One region of the Nonomuraea sp. NPDC050227 genome, then DNA from elsewhere that is predicted to be linked to it. Evidence: riboswitches for the same ligand, from Rfam matches in the RefSeq annotation. Region 1 holds a riboswitch; the other holds the start of a gene.
What was found. Region 1 has a riboswitch for cobalamin ahead of ACIBK9_RS13800 (CbtB domain-containing protein). Riboswitches for the same ligand answer to the same signal wherever they lie in the genome.

Region 1 (7,066 bases):
TCGAGGCGAAGCCGGTGTCCCCCCTGCCGTCGAACAGGCCCATCACGCCCTCGACCACCGCCACGTCGCACCCGGCGGCGCCGTGCAGGAACAGCGGGGCGACGAGCTCCTCCCCGACGAGCCACGGATCCAGATTGCGGCCGGGACGGCCGGCGGCCAGCGCGTGATAGCCCGGGTCGATGTAGTCGGGCCCCACCTTGTGCGGCGAGACCCGCAGCCCGCGCGCCCGCAACGCCGCCATGAGCCCGGTGGCCACCGTCGTCTTGCCGCTGCCCGACGACGGCGCGGCGATCACCAGCCGGGGAACTACCACTCGATGCCCTTCTGCCCCTTCTGCCCGGCGTCCATGGGGTGGCGTACCTTGCCCATCTCCGTCACCAGGTCGGCGACCTCGATCAGCCGTGCGGGCGCGTCCCTGCCGGTGATCACGACGTGCTGGCTGCCCGGCCGGTCCGTCAACGCCTTCAGCACGTCGTCCAGGTCCAGCCACCCCCACTTCAGCGGGTACGTGAACTCGTCCAGCACGTAGAACCGGTACGTCTGCGCCGCCAGGTCGCGCTTGATCTGCTCCCAGCCCTCACGGGCGTCGGCCGCGTGGTCGTCCTCGCTGCCGGGCCGCTGGATCCACGACCAGCCCTCGCCCATCTTGTGCCAGGCCACCGGGCCGCCCTCGCCCGTCTCGCCGAGCACCTTGAGCGCCCGTTCCTCGCCGATGCGCCACTTGGCCGACTTCACGAACTGGAACACCCCGACCGGCCAGCCCTGGTTCCAGGCCCGCAACGCCATCCCGAAGGCGGCCGTGGACTTGCCCTTGCCCGGTCCGGTGTGCACCATCAGCAGCGGACGGGTCCGCCGCTGGCGCGTGGTCAGGCCGTCGTCGGGCACGACAGCCGGTTTTCCCTGAGGCATGTTCAGACCGCCTTCCTGTGGTCACGGACGACCGAACCGAGATCGGCCAGAGAGTCGAGAGGCACGAGCCGCGCGCGCAGCCGCGAGGCCAGCCGGACGGCCAGGCCGAGCCTGACCGGCCCGCTCTCGCAGTCCACGACCACCGACGCGGTGCCGGCCAGCAGCGCGGCGGCCCGGTCCACGTCGCCGCCGGCCGTGGCCCGTCCGTCGGTGACCAGCACCAGCAGCGGACGCCTGGCGGGGTCGCGCAGCCGTTCCACGCGCAGCACCTCCGCCGCGCGCACCAGCCCCGCCGCCAGCGGCGTGCGCCCTCCGGTGGGCAGGGAGCGCAGCCGGGCCGCGCCCGCCTCCACCGACGAGGTGGGCGGCAGCGCCACCTCCGCGCCGGCGCCCCGGAAGGTGATCAGTCCTATCTTGTCCCGCCGCTGGTAGGCGTCGAGCAGCAGGCTGAGCACGGCCGTCTTGACCGCGGTCATCCGCTTGCGCGCCGCCATCGAGCCGCTCGCGTCCACCACGAAGAGCACGAGGTTGCCCTCCCTGCCCTCGCGCACCACCTCGCGCAGGTCGTCGCCGCGCAGCGCCAGCCCAGGGCCCTGGTGGCCGCGTTCCCGCTGGTGAGGCGCCGCTGCCAGCAGCGTCGCCGGCACATGGAGGTCGCGTACGGGGCCGAGCGGGCGGCGCGCGCCGGCGCTCCGGCCGCGCCGGGTCCGGGACCGCGACCGCCGGCCCACCGCTCCCTCGCCGACCCCCGGCACCTCCAGCAGCGGCACCCGGTACGGCGCGGCCACGCCCGCCACCTGCGCGGCTGTCTGGGAGGCCGTCTGGGGCGCCGCCGCTCGGGAGGCCGCGGCCCCCGTGGCGGTCGCCGCGTCCGGAGCGGGCTCTCCGGCCATCGGCGGCGCGTCCGCACCGGCGGCCGCGGACGGCGGCGGGTCAGCGGCGGCCGTCCGGCCGTCCGCCGAGGGCTCGGCGCCGGTCGGGTGGTTCCGCGTTTCGGGCCCGGTGCCGTCGCCCGGTGGCGGCGTGCCGCCAGGTCCGCCGGGCCCGGAGCCGTCGGGACCGCCGTCGCGGCCGCCGCCGGGCCCGGAGCCGTCGGGGCCGCCGTCCGGGGCGTCGTCGCCCGACGTGCGTTCCAGCAGCTCGTCGAGCAGCGCCTCGTCCAGGCCCGGAGCGTCGAACGGATCGCGCCGCCTGCGATGCGGCAGCGACAGCCGGGCCGCGGCCCGCACGTCCTCGGTCGTCACCGTGTCGCGGCCCTGCCAGGCGGCGTGGGCGATGGCCGCGTTCGCCGTCACCAGGTCGGCACGCAGGCCGTCGACCTCGAAGGCGGCGCACACCGTCGCGATCTGCCGCAGCCGGGCGTCCGGCAACCGCACGCCGGGAACCCGGGACCGCGCGGCGGCGATGCGGGCCGACAACGCCGATTCCTCCGCCGTCCAATGATCGGCGAACGCCGCCGCGTCCGCCTCGAAGGCCAGCCGCCGCCGCACCACCTCGGCGCGCTCCTCCGGGTCGCGGGACGCCCTGACCTCGACCGTCAGCCCGAACCGGTCCAGAAGCTGCGGACGCAGCTCGCCCTCCTCCGGGTTCATGGTGCCCACCAGCAGGAAGCGGGCGGCATGGCGCACCGACACCGACTCCCGCTCGACGTAGCACGTGCCCAGCGCGGCCGCGTCGAGCAGCAGGTCCACGAGGTGGTCGTGCAGGAGGTTCACCTCGTCCACGTACAGGACGCCGCGGTGGGCGGCGGCCAGCAGCCCCGGCTCGAACGCCTTCACCCCCTCCGTCAGCGCCCGCTCGACGTCGAGCGAGCCGGCCAGCCGGTCCTCCGACGCGCCGACCGGCAGCTCCACCAGGGCGGCCGGCCGTTCCACCCGCCCGGCGCCGGGCTCGTGCGGCCCGTCCGGGCACTCAGGGTCGGGTACGGCGGGGTCGCAGGCGAACCGGCAGCCGGGCACCACGGACACCGTCGGCAACTGGGCCGCCAGCGCCCGCACGATCGTGGATTTCGCCGTTCCCTTCTCGCCGCGGACGAGCACCCCGCCCACCCGGGGCGACACCGCGTTCAGCACCAGCGCCAGCTTCAGGTCGCCGAGCCCGACGACGGCGCTGAACGGATAGGTGACGATCAAGACTCAGCCTTCCGGTTGACGTGGACCACCCGCCAGCCGTCCCGCGCGACGGTCAGCTCGGTGGTGGACAGAGGGGCCAGGTCGAAACGGGCCGCGCGCAGCGGATCCAGCCCCAGGACATGGCCGAGCGCCGCTCTGATGACGCCGGCGTCGCAGACCACGACGGCCGGCGGCCCGTCCCGTGCCGAGTCGAGCCAGCCCGCCACCCTGGCGGCGAGCGCGCTCAGTGACTCACCGCCGTGCGGGGCGGCGTGCGGGTCGGCCAGCCAGCTCGCCAGCGCGTCCGGCTCCGCCAGCGCGACCCGTCCGTACGGCAGGCCGCGCCACCGGCCGCAGTCCGCCTCCGCCAGGGCGGGAGTCTCGCGGGCCGCCAGCCCCATGGCGGCGGCCGTCTGCCGCGCGGCCCTGCAGGGAGCGGCCCATGCCGCCGCCGCCTCGACGGGCCCCGACGCGGCGGCCCTGGTCAGGCTCGCCGCGTCGGCGTCCTCGTCGGCGGGAAAGCACCCGGCCCGCATCCCCGGTGTCGTGGCATGCCGGACGAACAGCACCTTGCTCAGCTCGGCGCCGCGACCAGCGGGTGAGCCGCGGTACGCCGCTCCGCCCGGTCGCTCGCCCAGCCGAACAGCACGCCGAACGCCGCCCAGAAGACGAGCTGCGTGCCGAGCGAGGCGAGCCGGAACTCCCACAGCAGCGTGGCGGGGAACCCCTCGGGCACCTCATCGACCGGCGGCAGCAACCACCACGCGGCGACGACGGGCACCAGGAACGCGACCGCCGCCGCCGTCCAGCGAGCCCACGGGCCGCCGTCGACGCGGCGGGCCGTCGCCACCGCGATCGCCGTCGCCGCCAGCCCGACGAGGATCATCACCACGTAGAGCAGCGTGCGGCTGTCGATGGTGTCCGGATCGCCCACCGCAGGCGGGTTGGCCGGATACTTCACGAAGGGCACGAGGATGATCGCGGCGAACGCCGTACCGGCCGCGGCCATCGCCAGCCGCCCGTCGGAACGCGGGCCGACCCGCCCGCGCAGTCCGGCGAACACCAGGGCGAACACCCCGCCCACGGCCAGCCCGTAGAGCCCGGTGGCCAGGAACAGCCCCGCCTTCTGCACGGGCCTGCCGACCACGGCGTCCTCGCCGTGGCTGTGCTCGGCCGCTTCGGCGTGGCCGTGCCCGGCCGTCCCGGCGTCCGGATCGGGCGCCTCGGCCTGGGCGGCGGCCTCCTCCAGGGCGATCGCGTGGTCCACGCGAGGTTCACCGAAGGCGAAGGCGAAGGCGCCCGCGATCAGTCCGGCCAGGAGTCCGACGAGCAGACCTCTGGCCAGGAAGGTGCGTACCATGACGGGCCCTCAGTGGCAGGGCACGCCGAGCAGGTGACGCCCGTCGTGCATCAGCTCGTGCAGGAAGGTGCCGGTCTGGGAGATGGCGCCGTTGTCCATCAGAACCAGGTAGGCGACCAGCAGCAGCACGGGCACGGCCAGCAGCAGCCAAGGGCGCAGGCGGGGAAAGGGAATCGTCGACGGGGTGGACAACCCGGTCATGTCAAGCCTCCTCAGGGGTCACGCGTCCCATATCACGAGGTCACGGCTGCCAAGCGACCTGGCTCCCGGGATCTACGTCCCGGATACAGTGGCGCGTCCGCACCGGCATCTCACCGGATTTCCCTTGGACAACCGTGAAATCTACCGGAACGTATCCTTTCCTCACGTTCGCGTCAACATGCGACCGGTGCCCTTGGGCCACCTGCCGCTCCCCGGCGCGCCTTTGCGAAAGGCCCAGAATTTCACCTCGTCGAGTCTGCGGATCTAGCCTGCGTTGGCCATTCGACCGCATATCGACAGCCACGCTGGGCATCGAGCGAATATAGGAGGATCCGGTGCCATGAATGTTGCCCGCGAGGTGCGCGACCGCTATACGGACGCGTTCAACGCCCACGACATGACGGCACTGCTCGGCACTTTCAGCCCGGCCGGGGTGTCCATCAGCCCCGAAGGCGTATCTCAGGGACACAGCGAGCTGGCCTCCTATCTGGAGGAGTTCTGGACGGCGTTCCCCGACGTCCGGGCCGTGATCACGGAGTCCTCCGAGGCCGAGGCCACAACCGTCGACGAGCTTCTCATGGTCGGAACTCACCGGGGGCCGTACACCATGCCCGACGGTCAGGTGCTGCACGCGACGGGCCGCCCTGTCCGTTTGCGATGCTGTTATGTCTGCACAGTGGAAGACGGACTCATCACGAGTTTGCGCCTCTATTTCGATCAACTGGAGTTGCTCACCCAGCTCTCCGACTCGGTGATTCTGCAGCGTCCTTAGCGGGTTGCCGGACGCGACGGATCGCCCCCCGCGTCCGCCCGTCCTGCACCTGACAGATGTACCCTCAGCAGGGCTCTGGTTGATCTTCGCGGCCGGTCGCACTCTGGCCGCATGACGACGGACACACACGACCTGACCGCCGCTGACACGACCCCGCGATGGGGGCTGCGCGGCTGGCTCGTCCTCATCACGTTGTGCGGCGCGACGTTGATGACCGGGCTGGACTACTCGATCATCACGGTGGCGCTGCCGGAGATCGGCAGGGACCTCGGCTTCTCCTCCGCCTCGGCGCTGCAGTGGGTGGCCACCGCCTGCCTGCTGCCGACGGCCGCGTTGATGCCCTTGTTCGGACGCGCGTCCGACATGGTGGGCAGGCGCCGGTTGTTCGTCATCGGCGTGGCGGCGTTCTCGGTGTTCTCGTTGCTGGCCGGGCTGGCGCCGACCCCGGGGCTGCTGGTGGCGGCCCGCGCGGGACAGGGCGTGGCCGCGGCCATGATCGGCCCGACCGCGCTGGCGCTGATGACCGGCACGTTCCCCGAAGGGCCGCAGCGCACCAGGGCGCTGGGCGTCAACGGCGCCCTGCTGTCGCTGGGCTTCGTCGTCGGGACGATCGGCGGCGGGCTCATCACCAGCGGCCTGAACTGGCGCTGGACGATGCTCATCCTGTTCGCCATCGGCGTCCTGGTCATGACGGGCGCGGTGACGGTCGTGCGGGAGACGGCCGTACGCGGCCGGGCCAGGCTCGACGTGCCCGGCGCGCTGCTGGCGAGCGGCGGCCTGTTCGCCCTGGTCTACGGCATCTCGACCGGCGGGGCCGCGGGCTGGGGCAGTCTGCCGACGCTGGCGACCTTGACGGCGGCGGCCCTGCTGCTGGGCGCGTTCCTGGCCGTCGAGGCGCGGCACGCGGCCCCGCTCGTCCCGCTGCGGCTGCTGCGCCGCAGGACGGTCAAGTGGGGCATGACGGTCGGGCTGGTCACCTTCGGGATGTGCGGCGGCGCGACCCTGCTGCTCAGCATCCACATGCAGGACGTCCTGGGCTACACGCCGCTGCAGACCGGGCTCGGCTTCCTCGGGGAGGGCGTCGCGGCCCTGGTCGCGGGCAGCTTCGCAGCCAGGATGATCAGCACGCGAGGGACGGCGGCGACCATCGTCACCGGCCTGACCGTGCAGGCCGCCGGCACCGCAGCCATGGTGTTCCTGCCGGCCCAGGGCGGCCTGGTCCTGCTGCTGGCGACGTCGGCCACGATGGGGTTCGGGCACGTCCTGACGGTGGTGGCCGCCGTCACGACCATCACGTCCGGGCTGGGTGAGGCCGACCAGGGCGTGGCGGGCAGCCTCGCCCAGATGCCCACCTTCGTCGGCGCCGTCGGCGTGGCGGGGCTCACCGCGATCGCCGCCGTCCGTACGGACGCGCTCGCCTCCGCCGGCACCGAGGCGTCGGCCACCCTCGGCGGCCTGCACGCCGCCTTCCTGGTGGCCGGCGCGGTGGCGCTGGCCGGCGCCCTCGTCGGCGGCGCCCTCCTGCGCCGCCCGGCCCTGGCCGCGTGACCCGCCCCTGAGGCCCTACGGTGAGACGGCGGCGGCCAGCTCGGCCAGCCGCCGCAGCCGTTCCTCCGACGGCGAACCCGCCTCGGCCTGGAAGACCGTCACGCCCTGCCCCTCGTCGTCGGGCGTGCGCAGGAGCTCGGCGGTGAGGGTCATGACGCCCACTTC
Region 2 (7,066 bases), on a different contig from region 1:
CTGACCACCGGCGACGGGCGGCCGCGGCGCCTGGCCGAGCTGATGCGCGACGCCCGCCCCCTGCTCCTGGACCTGACCGGCGGCGACGCCCTGGCCGCCGCCGCCGCGCCCTGGCTCGGCCGGGTGCGCCACGTGGCCGCCACCGCCGCCACCGCCGCCGACGCTCCCGCCCCGGCGCTGCTCGTCCGGCCCGACGGCTACGTCGCCTGGGCGGGCGCGGGCCCCGACGGCCTCAGGGCCGCCCTCGCCCGCTGGTTCGGCCCGAGCTGAGCCGGGCCGTCCGTCCGGACGGGGAGGGGTCACTCCGGGCTGGTGAGGCGGGCCAGCACGATGCCGCCGACGATCAGCGCCAGCGCCGCCATCCGGCCGATCGACATCGGGTCCTTGTGCACGACGACGCCCAGGGCGATCGCGCCGACCGCCCCGATGCCGGTGAAGACCGCGTACGCGGTGCCGACCGGGAGGGTCTTCATCGAGTACGACAGCAGCCAGACCGCGGCCACCATGAGGACGAAGCAGATCAGCGTGGGCAGCGGCCTGGTGAAGCCCTGGGTGGGCTTGATGCTCTGCGCCCAGGCGATCTCGACCAGCCCGGCCAGCCCGAGGATGAGCCAGTTCATCGTCAGAACTCCTTCCCCAGGTCGCGGGCGCCGCGCAGCGCGGCGGCGTACAGCTCGTCGTGCTGGGCGCGCAGGTGGAACAGGCCGGGGTCGACGCGGGAGTTGGCCAGCTCGGCGGCGACGACGGTGGTGTCCTCGACGGCGAAGTGGCCGGCGAAGAAGTCACGCAGGTAGCGCTCCTGGTAGTCGAACCTGGCCTTGGGGGCGCCGGGCGAGTAGGCCCCGCCGCGCGCGGTGGTGACCACGAAACGCCGCCCGGCCAGGGACATCTTGGGGAAGGTCACCTGGTCGAGCCAGGCCTTGAGCGCCGACGGGATCGAGTAGTTGTACATCGGGGTGGCGATCAGCACCACGTCCGCGGCCACCAGCTGCGACAGCAGCGGCTCGACGATCGCCCAGGCGGCGGCCTGCTCCGGGGTGCGGGCGGCCTCGTGGTAGCGGGAGATGTCGGTGATCTGGTTGGCCATGACGTAGTCGCACAGCTCGGTCCACGCCTCCCCGATGTGCGGCACCGGCTCGGCGGCCAGGTCGCGGTGGACGTAGGTGCCCTCGGGGTGGGCGGACCGCCACGCCTCGGCGAAGGCGTCGCCGAGCTCGCGGCTGATCGAACGGCGTCGGGCGCTGGCGTCCAGGTGCAGCAGAACGGCCATGGGAGGGGCTCCTCGAAATAAGTGGACATGACGTCCGTTTTGCGGTCGAGGTGACCGTAGCAACTAAGCGGGCACGTTGTCCACTTATGTCGGGGTGGGTTAGAGTCGCCGCCATGGAGTCCCGTACCGAGTTGCTGACCGGGCGTCCCGTGGCGGAGGCGGGCCGCCCGCGCGAGCGCGCCGACGCCGCCCGCAACCGCGCCAAGGTGCTCGCCGCCGCGGCCGAGCTGTTCGCCACCCGCGACCCGCGCGGCGTGACCATGGACGACATCGCCAAGGCCGCCGGCGTCGGGCGGGGCACGCTCTACCGCCGCTATCCCGACACCGTCTCGATCGCGCAGGCCCTGCTGGACGAGCACGAGCGCGAGCTGCAGGAACGCCTGCTGCGCGGCGACCCGCCGCTCGGCCCCGGCGCGCCCCCCGCCGACCGGCTCGCCGCCTTCTACGCCGCGATGGTCGGCCTGCTGGACGAGCACATCTCGCTCGTCCTGGGCGCCGAGCAGGGCGCGTTGCGCTACGCCACCGGCGCCTACGGGTTCTGGCGGGCGCACGTACGGGTGCTGCTGGGCGAGGCGGGCGTCCCGGAGACCGAGGCGCTGGCCGACATCCTCCTCGCCCCGCTGGGCCCCGACGTCTACGCCGAGCAGCGCAGGCGCGGGCTCACCCCCGAGCAGATCACCGCCGCCCTGGCCCGGCTGGCGCACGGCATCGTCGCCCGGGACGCCGGGCGCTGACCGCGCCGGCGGCGGCTCAGCTCGGTGGCCCGGCAGTCGAGGGCGAGCGCGTTCCCGGTGATGACGGCGGCGGGGAAGCCGGGCCCATGTCGTCGTCCAGCGCCGGGCTGCGGTGCAGGCGGACGAACCGCTCGCACAGCGCGAGGTCGTCCGGGTCCAGGATCTCCAGCCGGATCATGAAGCAGAACCCGGCGCCGCGCGCGAGAGGCCGGCCCGTCCTCGCCTGCCCGCTCCGGTCGCGGGTTACGCGGTGAGGGCGTCGCGGAGGAAGCCCAGGATGTCCGCCCGCGCGTCCTCGGCCTGGGGGGCCAGCACCGGCATGCTGAGGAAGGCGTGCCCGGCCCCGGGGTACTCGGCCAGGCGGGCGGGGGTGCCGGCGGCCCGCAGCGCCTCGGCGTAGCGGCGGCCGTGGTCGGCGATCGGGTCGTGGGTCGGCACCGCCACGAGCGCCGGGGCCAACCCGCCCAGGTCGCCGGCGTGCAGCGGGGAGAGCGCGCGGGCGTCCGTCCCCTCGGGCACGGCGAGCCGGTGGAACAGCCGCAGCACCGGCACGCTGAGCGTCGGGGTGTCGGCGTACTGGGCCGTCGACGGGTGGTCGAACATCGTCCCGGCCACCTCCACGGCGGGGTTGACCAGCACCTGGGCCTTCAGGGGCAGACCGGCGTCGCGGGCCCTGATCGCCGCCAGGGCGCAGATCAGGCCGCCGCAGCTCTCGCCGAACAGGACGGCCCGCGCCGGGTCGACGCCCCACTGCGCGGCGTGCTCCAGCACGTGCCGGAGCACGTCCCAGCCGTCGTCGGCGGCGGCGGCCAGCGGCGTGTGCCGGTCGAGCAGGCGGTGGTCCACCGAGACGACGACGGCGGGCAGGTGGGCGGCGAGGTGGCTGTTGACCCAGTCGCTCTGCGGCGCCGTGCCGACGAAGCCGCCTCCGTGCACGTGCAACACGAGCGGCAGGACGTCCCCCGGCTCGGCCGCTCGGGGCCGGTGGACCCGGACGCGGATGTCGCGGCCGGGCAGCGCCACCGTCCGCCAGTCGATGGCGGCGCCGGGATCCGGCCGGCCGGTGATCGCCTGTGCCTCGACGGAGGCGCGCAGCCGGTTCTCCGCCTCGACGTAGGCGGCCAGTTCGGCGGGGGTGACGGTGTCCCAGTCCGGCGTGACCGGACGCAGGCCGGTGGTTTCGCTCATGCTCGTCTCCTCAGGTTTTCGCTACTTGAAGTATCGATACCTAAGGTAGCGAAAACGGGGCGTCGCGGGCCTGTGGCGTCGATCACAATCGGGCCGCCAGGCCGGCGGGCGCGGCCCCGTGGCGGACGGCCGGATCGGAGCGTGGGTTCTTCGCAACACGAGATGTTGGGTGTGACTTTTTGATCCGCCCTATATATGGTGTCTCCCGCAGCCGGTTCGGTCGCCCCGCCAGGGCGGCCGAGGCAAGAGGGAACCCGGTGGGAATCCGGGACTGCCCCGCAGCGGTGAGTGGGAACGACCGCCGTCAGACGCACTGGGCCGAAGGCCCGGGAAGCGACGGCCAGTAGGCAGCGACAGCATGCCCATGAGTCCGAAGACCTGCCGGCGCGCCGCGCGCGATCATGCGCGCGCGGCTGGTCCGAGGCCGCGCGGGACGGTGGACGGCACCGGCGAGAGGGCTGTGGCGCCTCGCCGTCCGCCTCCTGCGCGCGTTCTCGGCCACTGACCGAGTTCACGAGGGGAGAGCGCAGTGACGGTCACAGGGGACCCGATGACGGACCTGGCCGGGACGGCGCGGGCGGACGCCGACAGGTCCGCGCCGCGGCGCGTCCAGATGCAGGTGCGCAAGCGCAACGGCACCGCGGAGCCGGTCGACGTCAACAAGATCGTACGTGCGGTGGAGCACTGGGCGACCGATCTGACGGACATCGACCCGATGCGGGTGGCCACCAAGACGATCAGCGGCCTCTACGACGGGGCCACCACCGCCGAGCTGGACCGGCTGTCCATCCAGACGGCCGCCGAGATGATCGGCGAGGAGCCGCAGTACTCGCGCCTGGCCGCGCGGCTGCTGTCGGGCTACATCGACAAGGAGGTCCGCGGGCAGGGCGTGGCCTCCTTCAGCCAGGCGATCCGGCTGGGCCACGCCGAGGGGCTCATCGGCGACGAGACCGCCGAGTTCGTCAACGCCAACGCCCGCAAGCTCGACGACGCCATCGACGTCACCGCCGACCTGCGGTTCGAGTACTTCGGGCTGCGCACGGTCTATGACCGTTACCTGCTGCGCCACCCGTCCACCCGGCTGGTGGTGGAGACGCCGCAGTACTGGCTGCTGCGCGTGGCCTGCGGGCTGGCCGAGACGCCCGCCGAGGCGGTCGGCTTCTACCGGCTCATGTCGTCGCTGGCCTATCTGCCCAGCTCGCCGACGCTGTTCAACTCCGGCACCCGGCACACCCAGATGTCCTCCTGCTACCTGGTCGACTCGCCCCGTGACGAGATCGGCTCCATCTACGACCGTTACGCCCAGGTGGCGCAGCTGTCGAAGTTCGCCGGCGGGATCGGCATCTCCTGGTCGCGGGTGCGCTCCCGGGGCGCGCTGATCCGCGGCACGAACGGGCACTCCAACGGCATCGTCCCGTGGCTGCGCACGCTCGACGCGTCCGTGGCCGCCGTCAACCAGGGCGGCCGGCGCAAGGGCGCGGCCTGCGTCTACCTGGAGCCCTGGCACCCGGACGTCGAGGAGTTCCTGGAACTGCGCGACAACACCGGCGAGGACGCCCGCCGCACCCACAACCTCAACCTGGCCAACTGGATCCCCGACGAGTTCATGCGCCGGGTCGAGGCCGACGGCACCTGGTCGCTGTTCGACCCCGACGAGGTCCCCGAGCTGCCCGACCTGTGGGGCGAGGCGTTCGAGGAGGCCTACCGCGCCGCCGAGCGCGACGGCCGGTACGTCCGGCAGGTCAAGGCCCGCGACCTGTACGCCAAGATGATGCGCACCCTGGCCCAGACCGGCAACGGCTGGATGACCTTCAAGGACGCCGCCAACCGCCTGTGCAACCAGGCGGCCGAGCCCGGCAACGTCGTGCACCTGTCCAACCTGTGCACCGAGATCGTCGAGGTGTCCAGCGACGCCGAGACCGCGGTCTGCAACCTGGGCTCGGTCAACCTCGCCGCCCACCTGGCGGGCACGGGCCCCGGCGGCGACATCGACGGCGGCATCGACTGGGAGCGGCTGCGCGCCACCGTCCGCACCGCGGTCACCTTCCTCGACCGGGTGATCGACATCAACTACTACCCGAGCGAGCAGGCCGCGGCCAGCAACCCGCGCTGGCGCCCGGTCGGCCTCGGCGTGATGGGCCTGCAGGACGTCTTCTTCGCCCTGCGCCTGCCGTTCGACTCGGCCGAGGCCAAGGAGCTGTCCACCCGGATCGCCGAGGAGATCTACCTGTCGGCGCTGGAGACCTCCGCCGGCCTGGCCGAGCGCTTCGGCGCCCACCCCGCCTACGACCAGACGTGGGCGGCCCGCGGCCGGCTCCAGCACGACCTGTGGGGTCAGAGCGGCACCCAGGCCGGGCGCTGGGACGCGGTGCGCGAGCGCATCGCCGCCCACGGCCTTCGCAACTCGCTGCTGATCGCGATCGCGCCGACCGCCACCATCGCCTCGATCGTCGGCTGCTACGAGTGCATCGAGCCGCAGGTGTCCAACCTGTTCAAGCGCGAGACGCTGAGCGGGGAGTTCCTGCAGATCAACAACGCGCTGGTGGCCGAGCTGAAGTCGCGCGGCCTGTGGAACGACCGCGTCCGGGCGGCCATCAAGCAGGCCGAGGGCTCGGTGCAGGGCATCGCCGAGCTGCCGGAGGACGTGCGCCGGCTGTTCCGCACCGCCTGGGAGCTGCCGCAGCGGGCGCTGATCGACATGGCCGCCGCGCGCTCGCCGTTCATCGACCAGAGCCAGTCGCTCAACCTGTTCATGAGCGCGCCGACGATCGACAAGCTCTCCTCGATGTACCTGTACGCCTGGAAGTCCGGCCTGAAGACCACCTACTACCTGCGCTCGCGCCCGGCCACCCGTATCCAGCAGGCCACCGTGCCCCTCGCGCACCCCGCGCCCCTCGCGAACAAGTCCGAGGAGGCCCTGGTGTGCTCCCTGGAGAACCCCGAGTCGTGCGAGGCCTGCCAGTGACCCCCGAGGAGAATCCGATGTTGCTCGACCCGGGCATGAGCCTGACCCTGCGGCCCATGCGCTACCCCCTGTTCTTCGACCGCTACCGCGACGCGATCAAGAACACCTGGACGGTCGAGGAGGTGGACCTGCACTCCGACCTGAGCGACCTGCCCAAGCTGTCGGCGGCCGAGCGCCACCTGGTCAGCCGCCTGGTCGCCTTCTTCGCCACCGGCGACACGATCGTGGCCAACAACCTGGTGCTCAACCTCTACCAGCACGTCAACGCCCCCGAGGCGCGCCTGTACCTGAGCAGGCAGCTGTTCGAGGAGGCGGTGCACGTCCAGTTCTACCTGAACCTGCTGGACACGTACGTGCCGGACGAGGAGGAGCGGTTCGCGGCGTTCGCGGCGGTGGAGAACATCCCCTCCATCCGGCGCAAGGCCGAGTTCTGCTTCCGCTGGATCGACTCCATCGGCAGCCTCCAGCGGCTGGAGACCCGCGAGGACCGGCGGGCGTTCCTGCTCAACCTGATCTGCTTCGCCGCCTGCATCGAGGGCCTGTTCTTCTACGGCGCGTTCGCCTACGTCTACTTCCTGCGCTCGCGCGGCCTGCTGAACGGGCTGGCCTCGGGCACCAACTGGGTCTTCCGCGACGAGTCCATGCACATGGCCTTCGCCTTCGACGTGGTGGACGTCGTCCGGCAGGAGGAGCCGGACCTCTTCGACGCGGAGATGGCGAGCCAGGTCAGGGAGATGCTGGCCGAGGCGGTCGACTGCGAGGCGCAGTTCGCCGAGGACCTGCTCGGGCAGGGCGTGCCCGGCATGTCGACCGCGGACATGCGGTCGTACCTGGAGCACGTGGCCGACCGGCGGCTGGCCCAGCTCGGCATCGAGCCGCTGTACGGGGCGAAGAACCCGTTCGCGTTCA

Region 2: another riboswitch for cobalamin. It lies ahead of ACIBK9_RS35340 (ribonucleoside-diphosphate reductase subunit alpha); the one in region 1 lies ahead of ACIBK9_RS13800 (CbtB domain-containing protein).

Annotation. Positions count from the first base shown of each region.
Region 1 is NZ_JBITJF010000003.1:297,232-304,297, reverse strand. Features, by position in the region: gene ACIBK9_RS13825 (cobyrinate a,c-diamide synthase) at 1-298, opposite strand, end outside; gene cobO (cob(I)yrinic acid a,c-diamide adenosyltransferase) at 307-909, opposite strand; gene ACIBK9_RS13815 (VWA domain-containing protein) at 912-3,041, opposite strand; gene ACIBK9_RS13810 (histidine phosphatase family protein) at 3,038-3,589, opposite strand; gene ACIBK9_RS13805 (CbtA family protein) at 3,595-4,380, opposite strand; gene ACIBK9_RS13800 (CbtB domain-containing protein) at 4,390-4,581, opposite strand; cobalamin riboswitch at 4,616-4,745, opposite strand; gene ACIBK9_RS13795 (nuclear transport factor 2 family protein) at 4,922-5,353, shown strand; gene ACIBK9_RS13790 (MFS transporter) at 5,465-6,901, shown strand; gene ACIBK9_RS13785 (helix-turn-helix transcriptional regulator) at 6,917-7,066, opposite strand, start outside.
Region 2 is NZ_JBITJF010000010.1:383,234-390,299, reverse strand. Features, by position in the region: gene ACIBK9_RS35370 (FAD-dependent monooxygenase) at 1-270, shown strand, start outside; gene ACIBK9_RS35365 (multidrug efflux SMR transporter) at 300-620, opposite strand; gene ACIBK9_RS35360 (FMN-dependent NADH-azoreductase) at 623-1,270, opposite strand; gene ACIBK9_RS35355 (TetR/AcrR family transcriptional regulator) at 1,384-2,004, shown strand; gene ACIBK9_RS35350 (hypothetical protein) at 2,021-2,182, opposite strand; gene ACIBK9_RS35345 (alpha/beta hydrolase) at 2,248-3,192, opposite strand; cobalamin riboswitch at 3,388-3,593, shown strand; gene ACIBK9_RS35340 (ribonucleoside-diphosphate reductase subunit alpha) at 3,722-6,157, shown strand; gene ACIBK9_RS35335 (ribonucleotide-diphosphate reductase subunit beta) at 6,175-7,066, shown strand, end outside.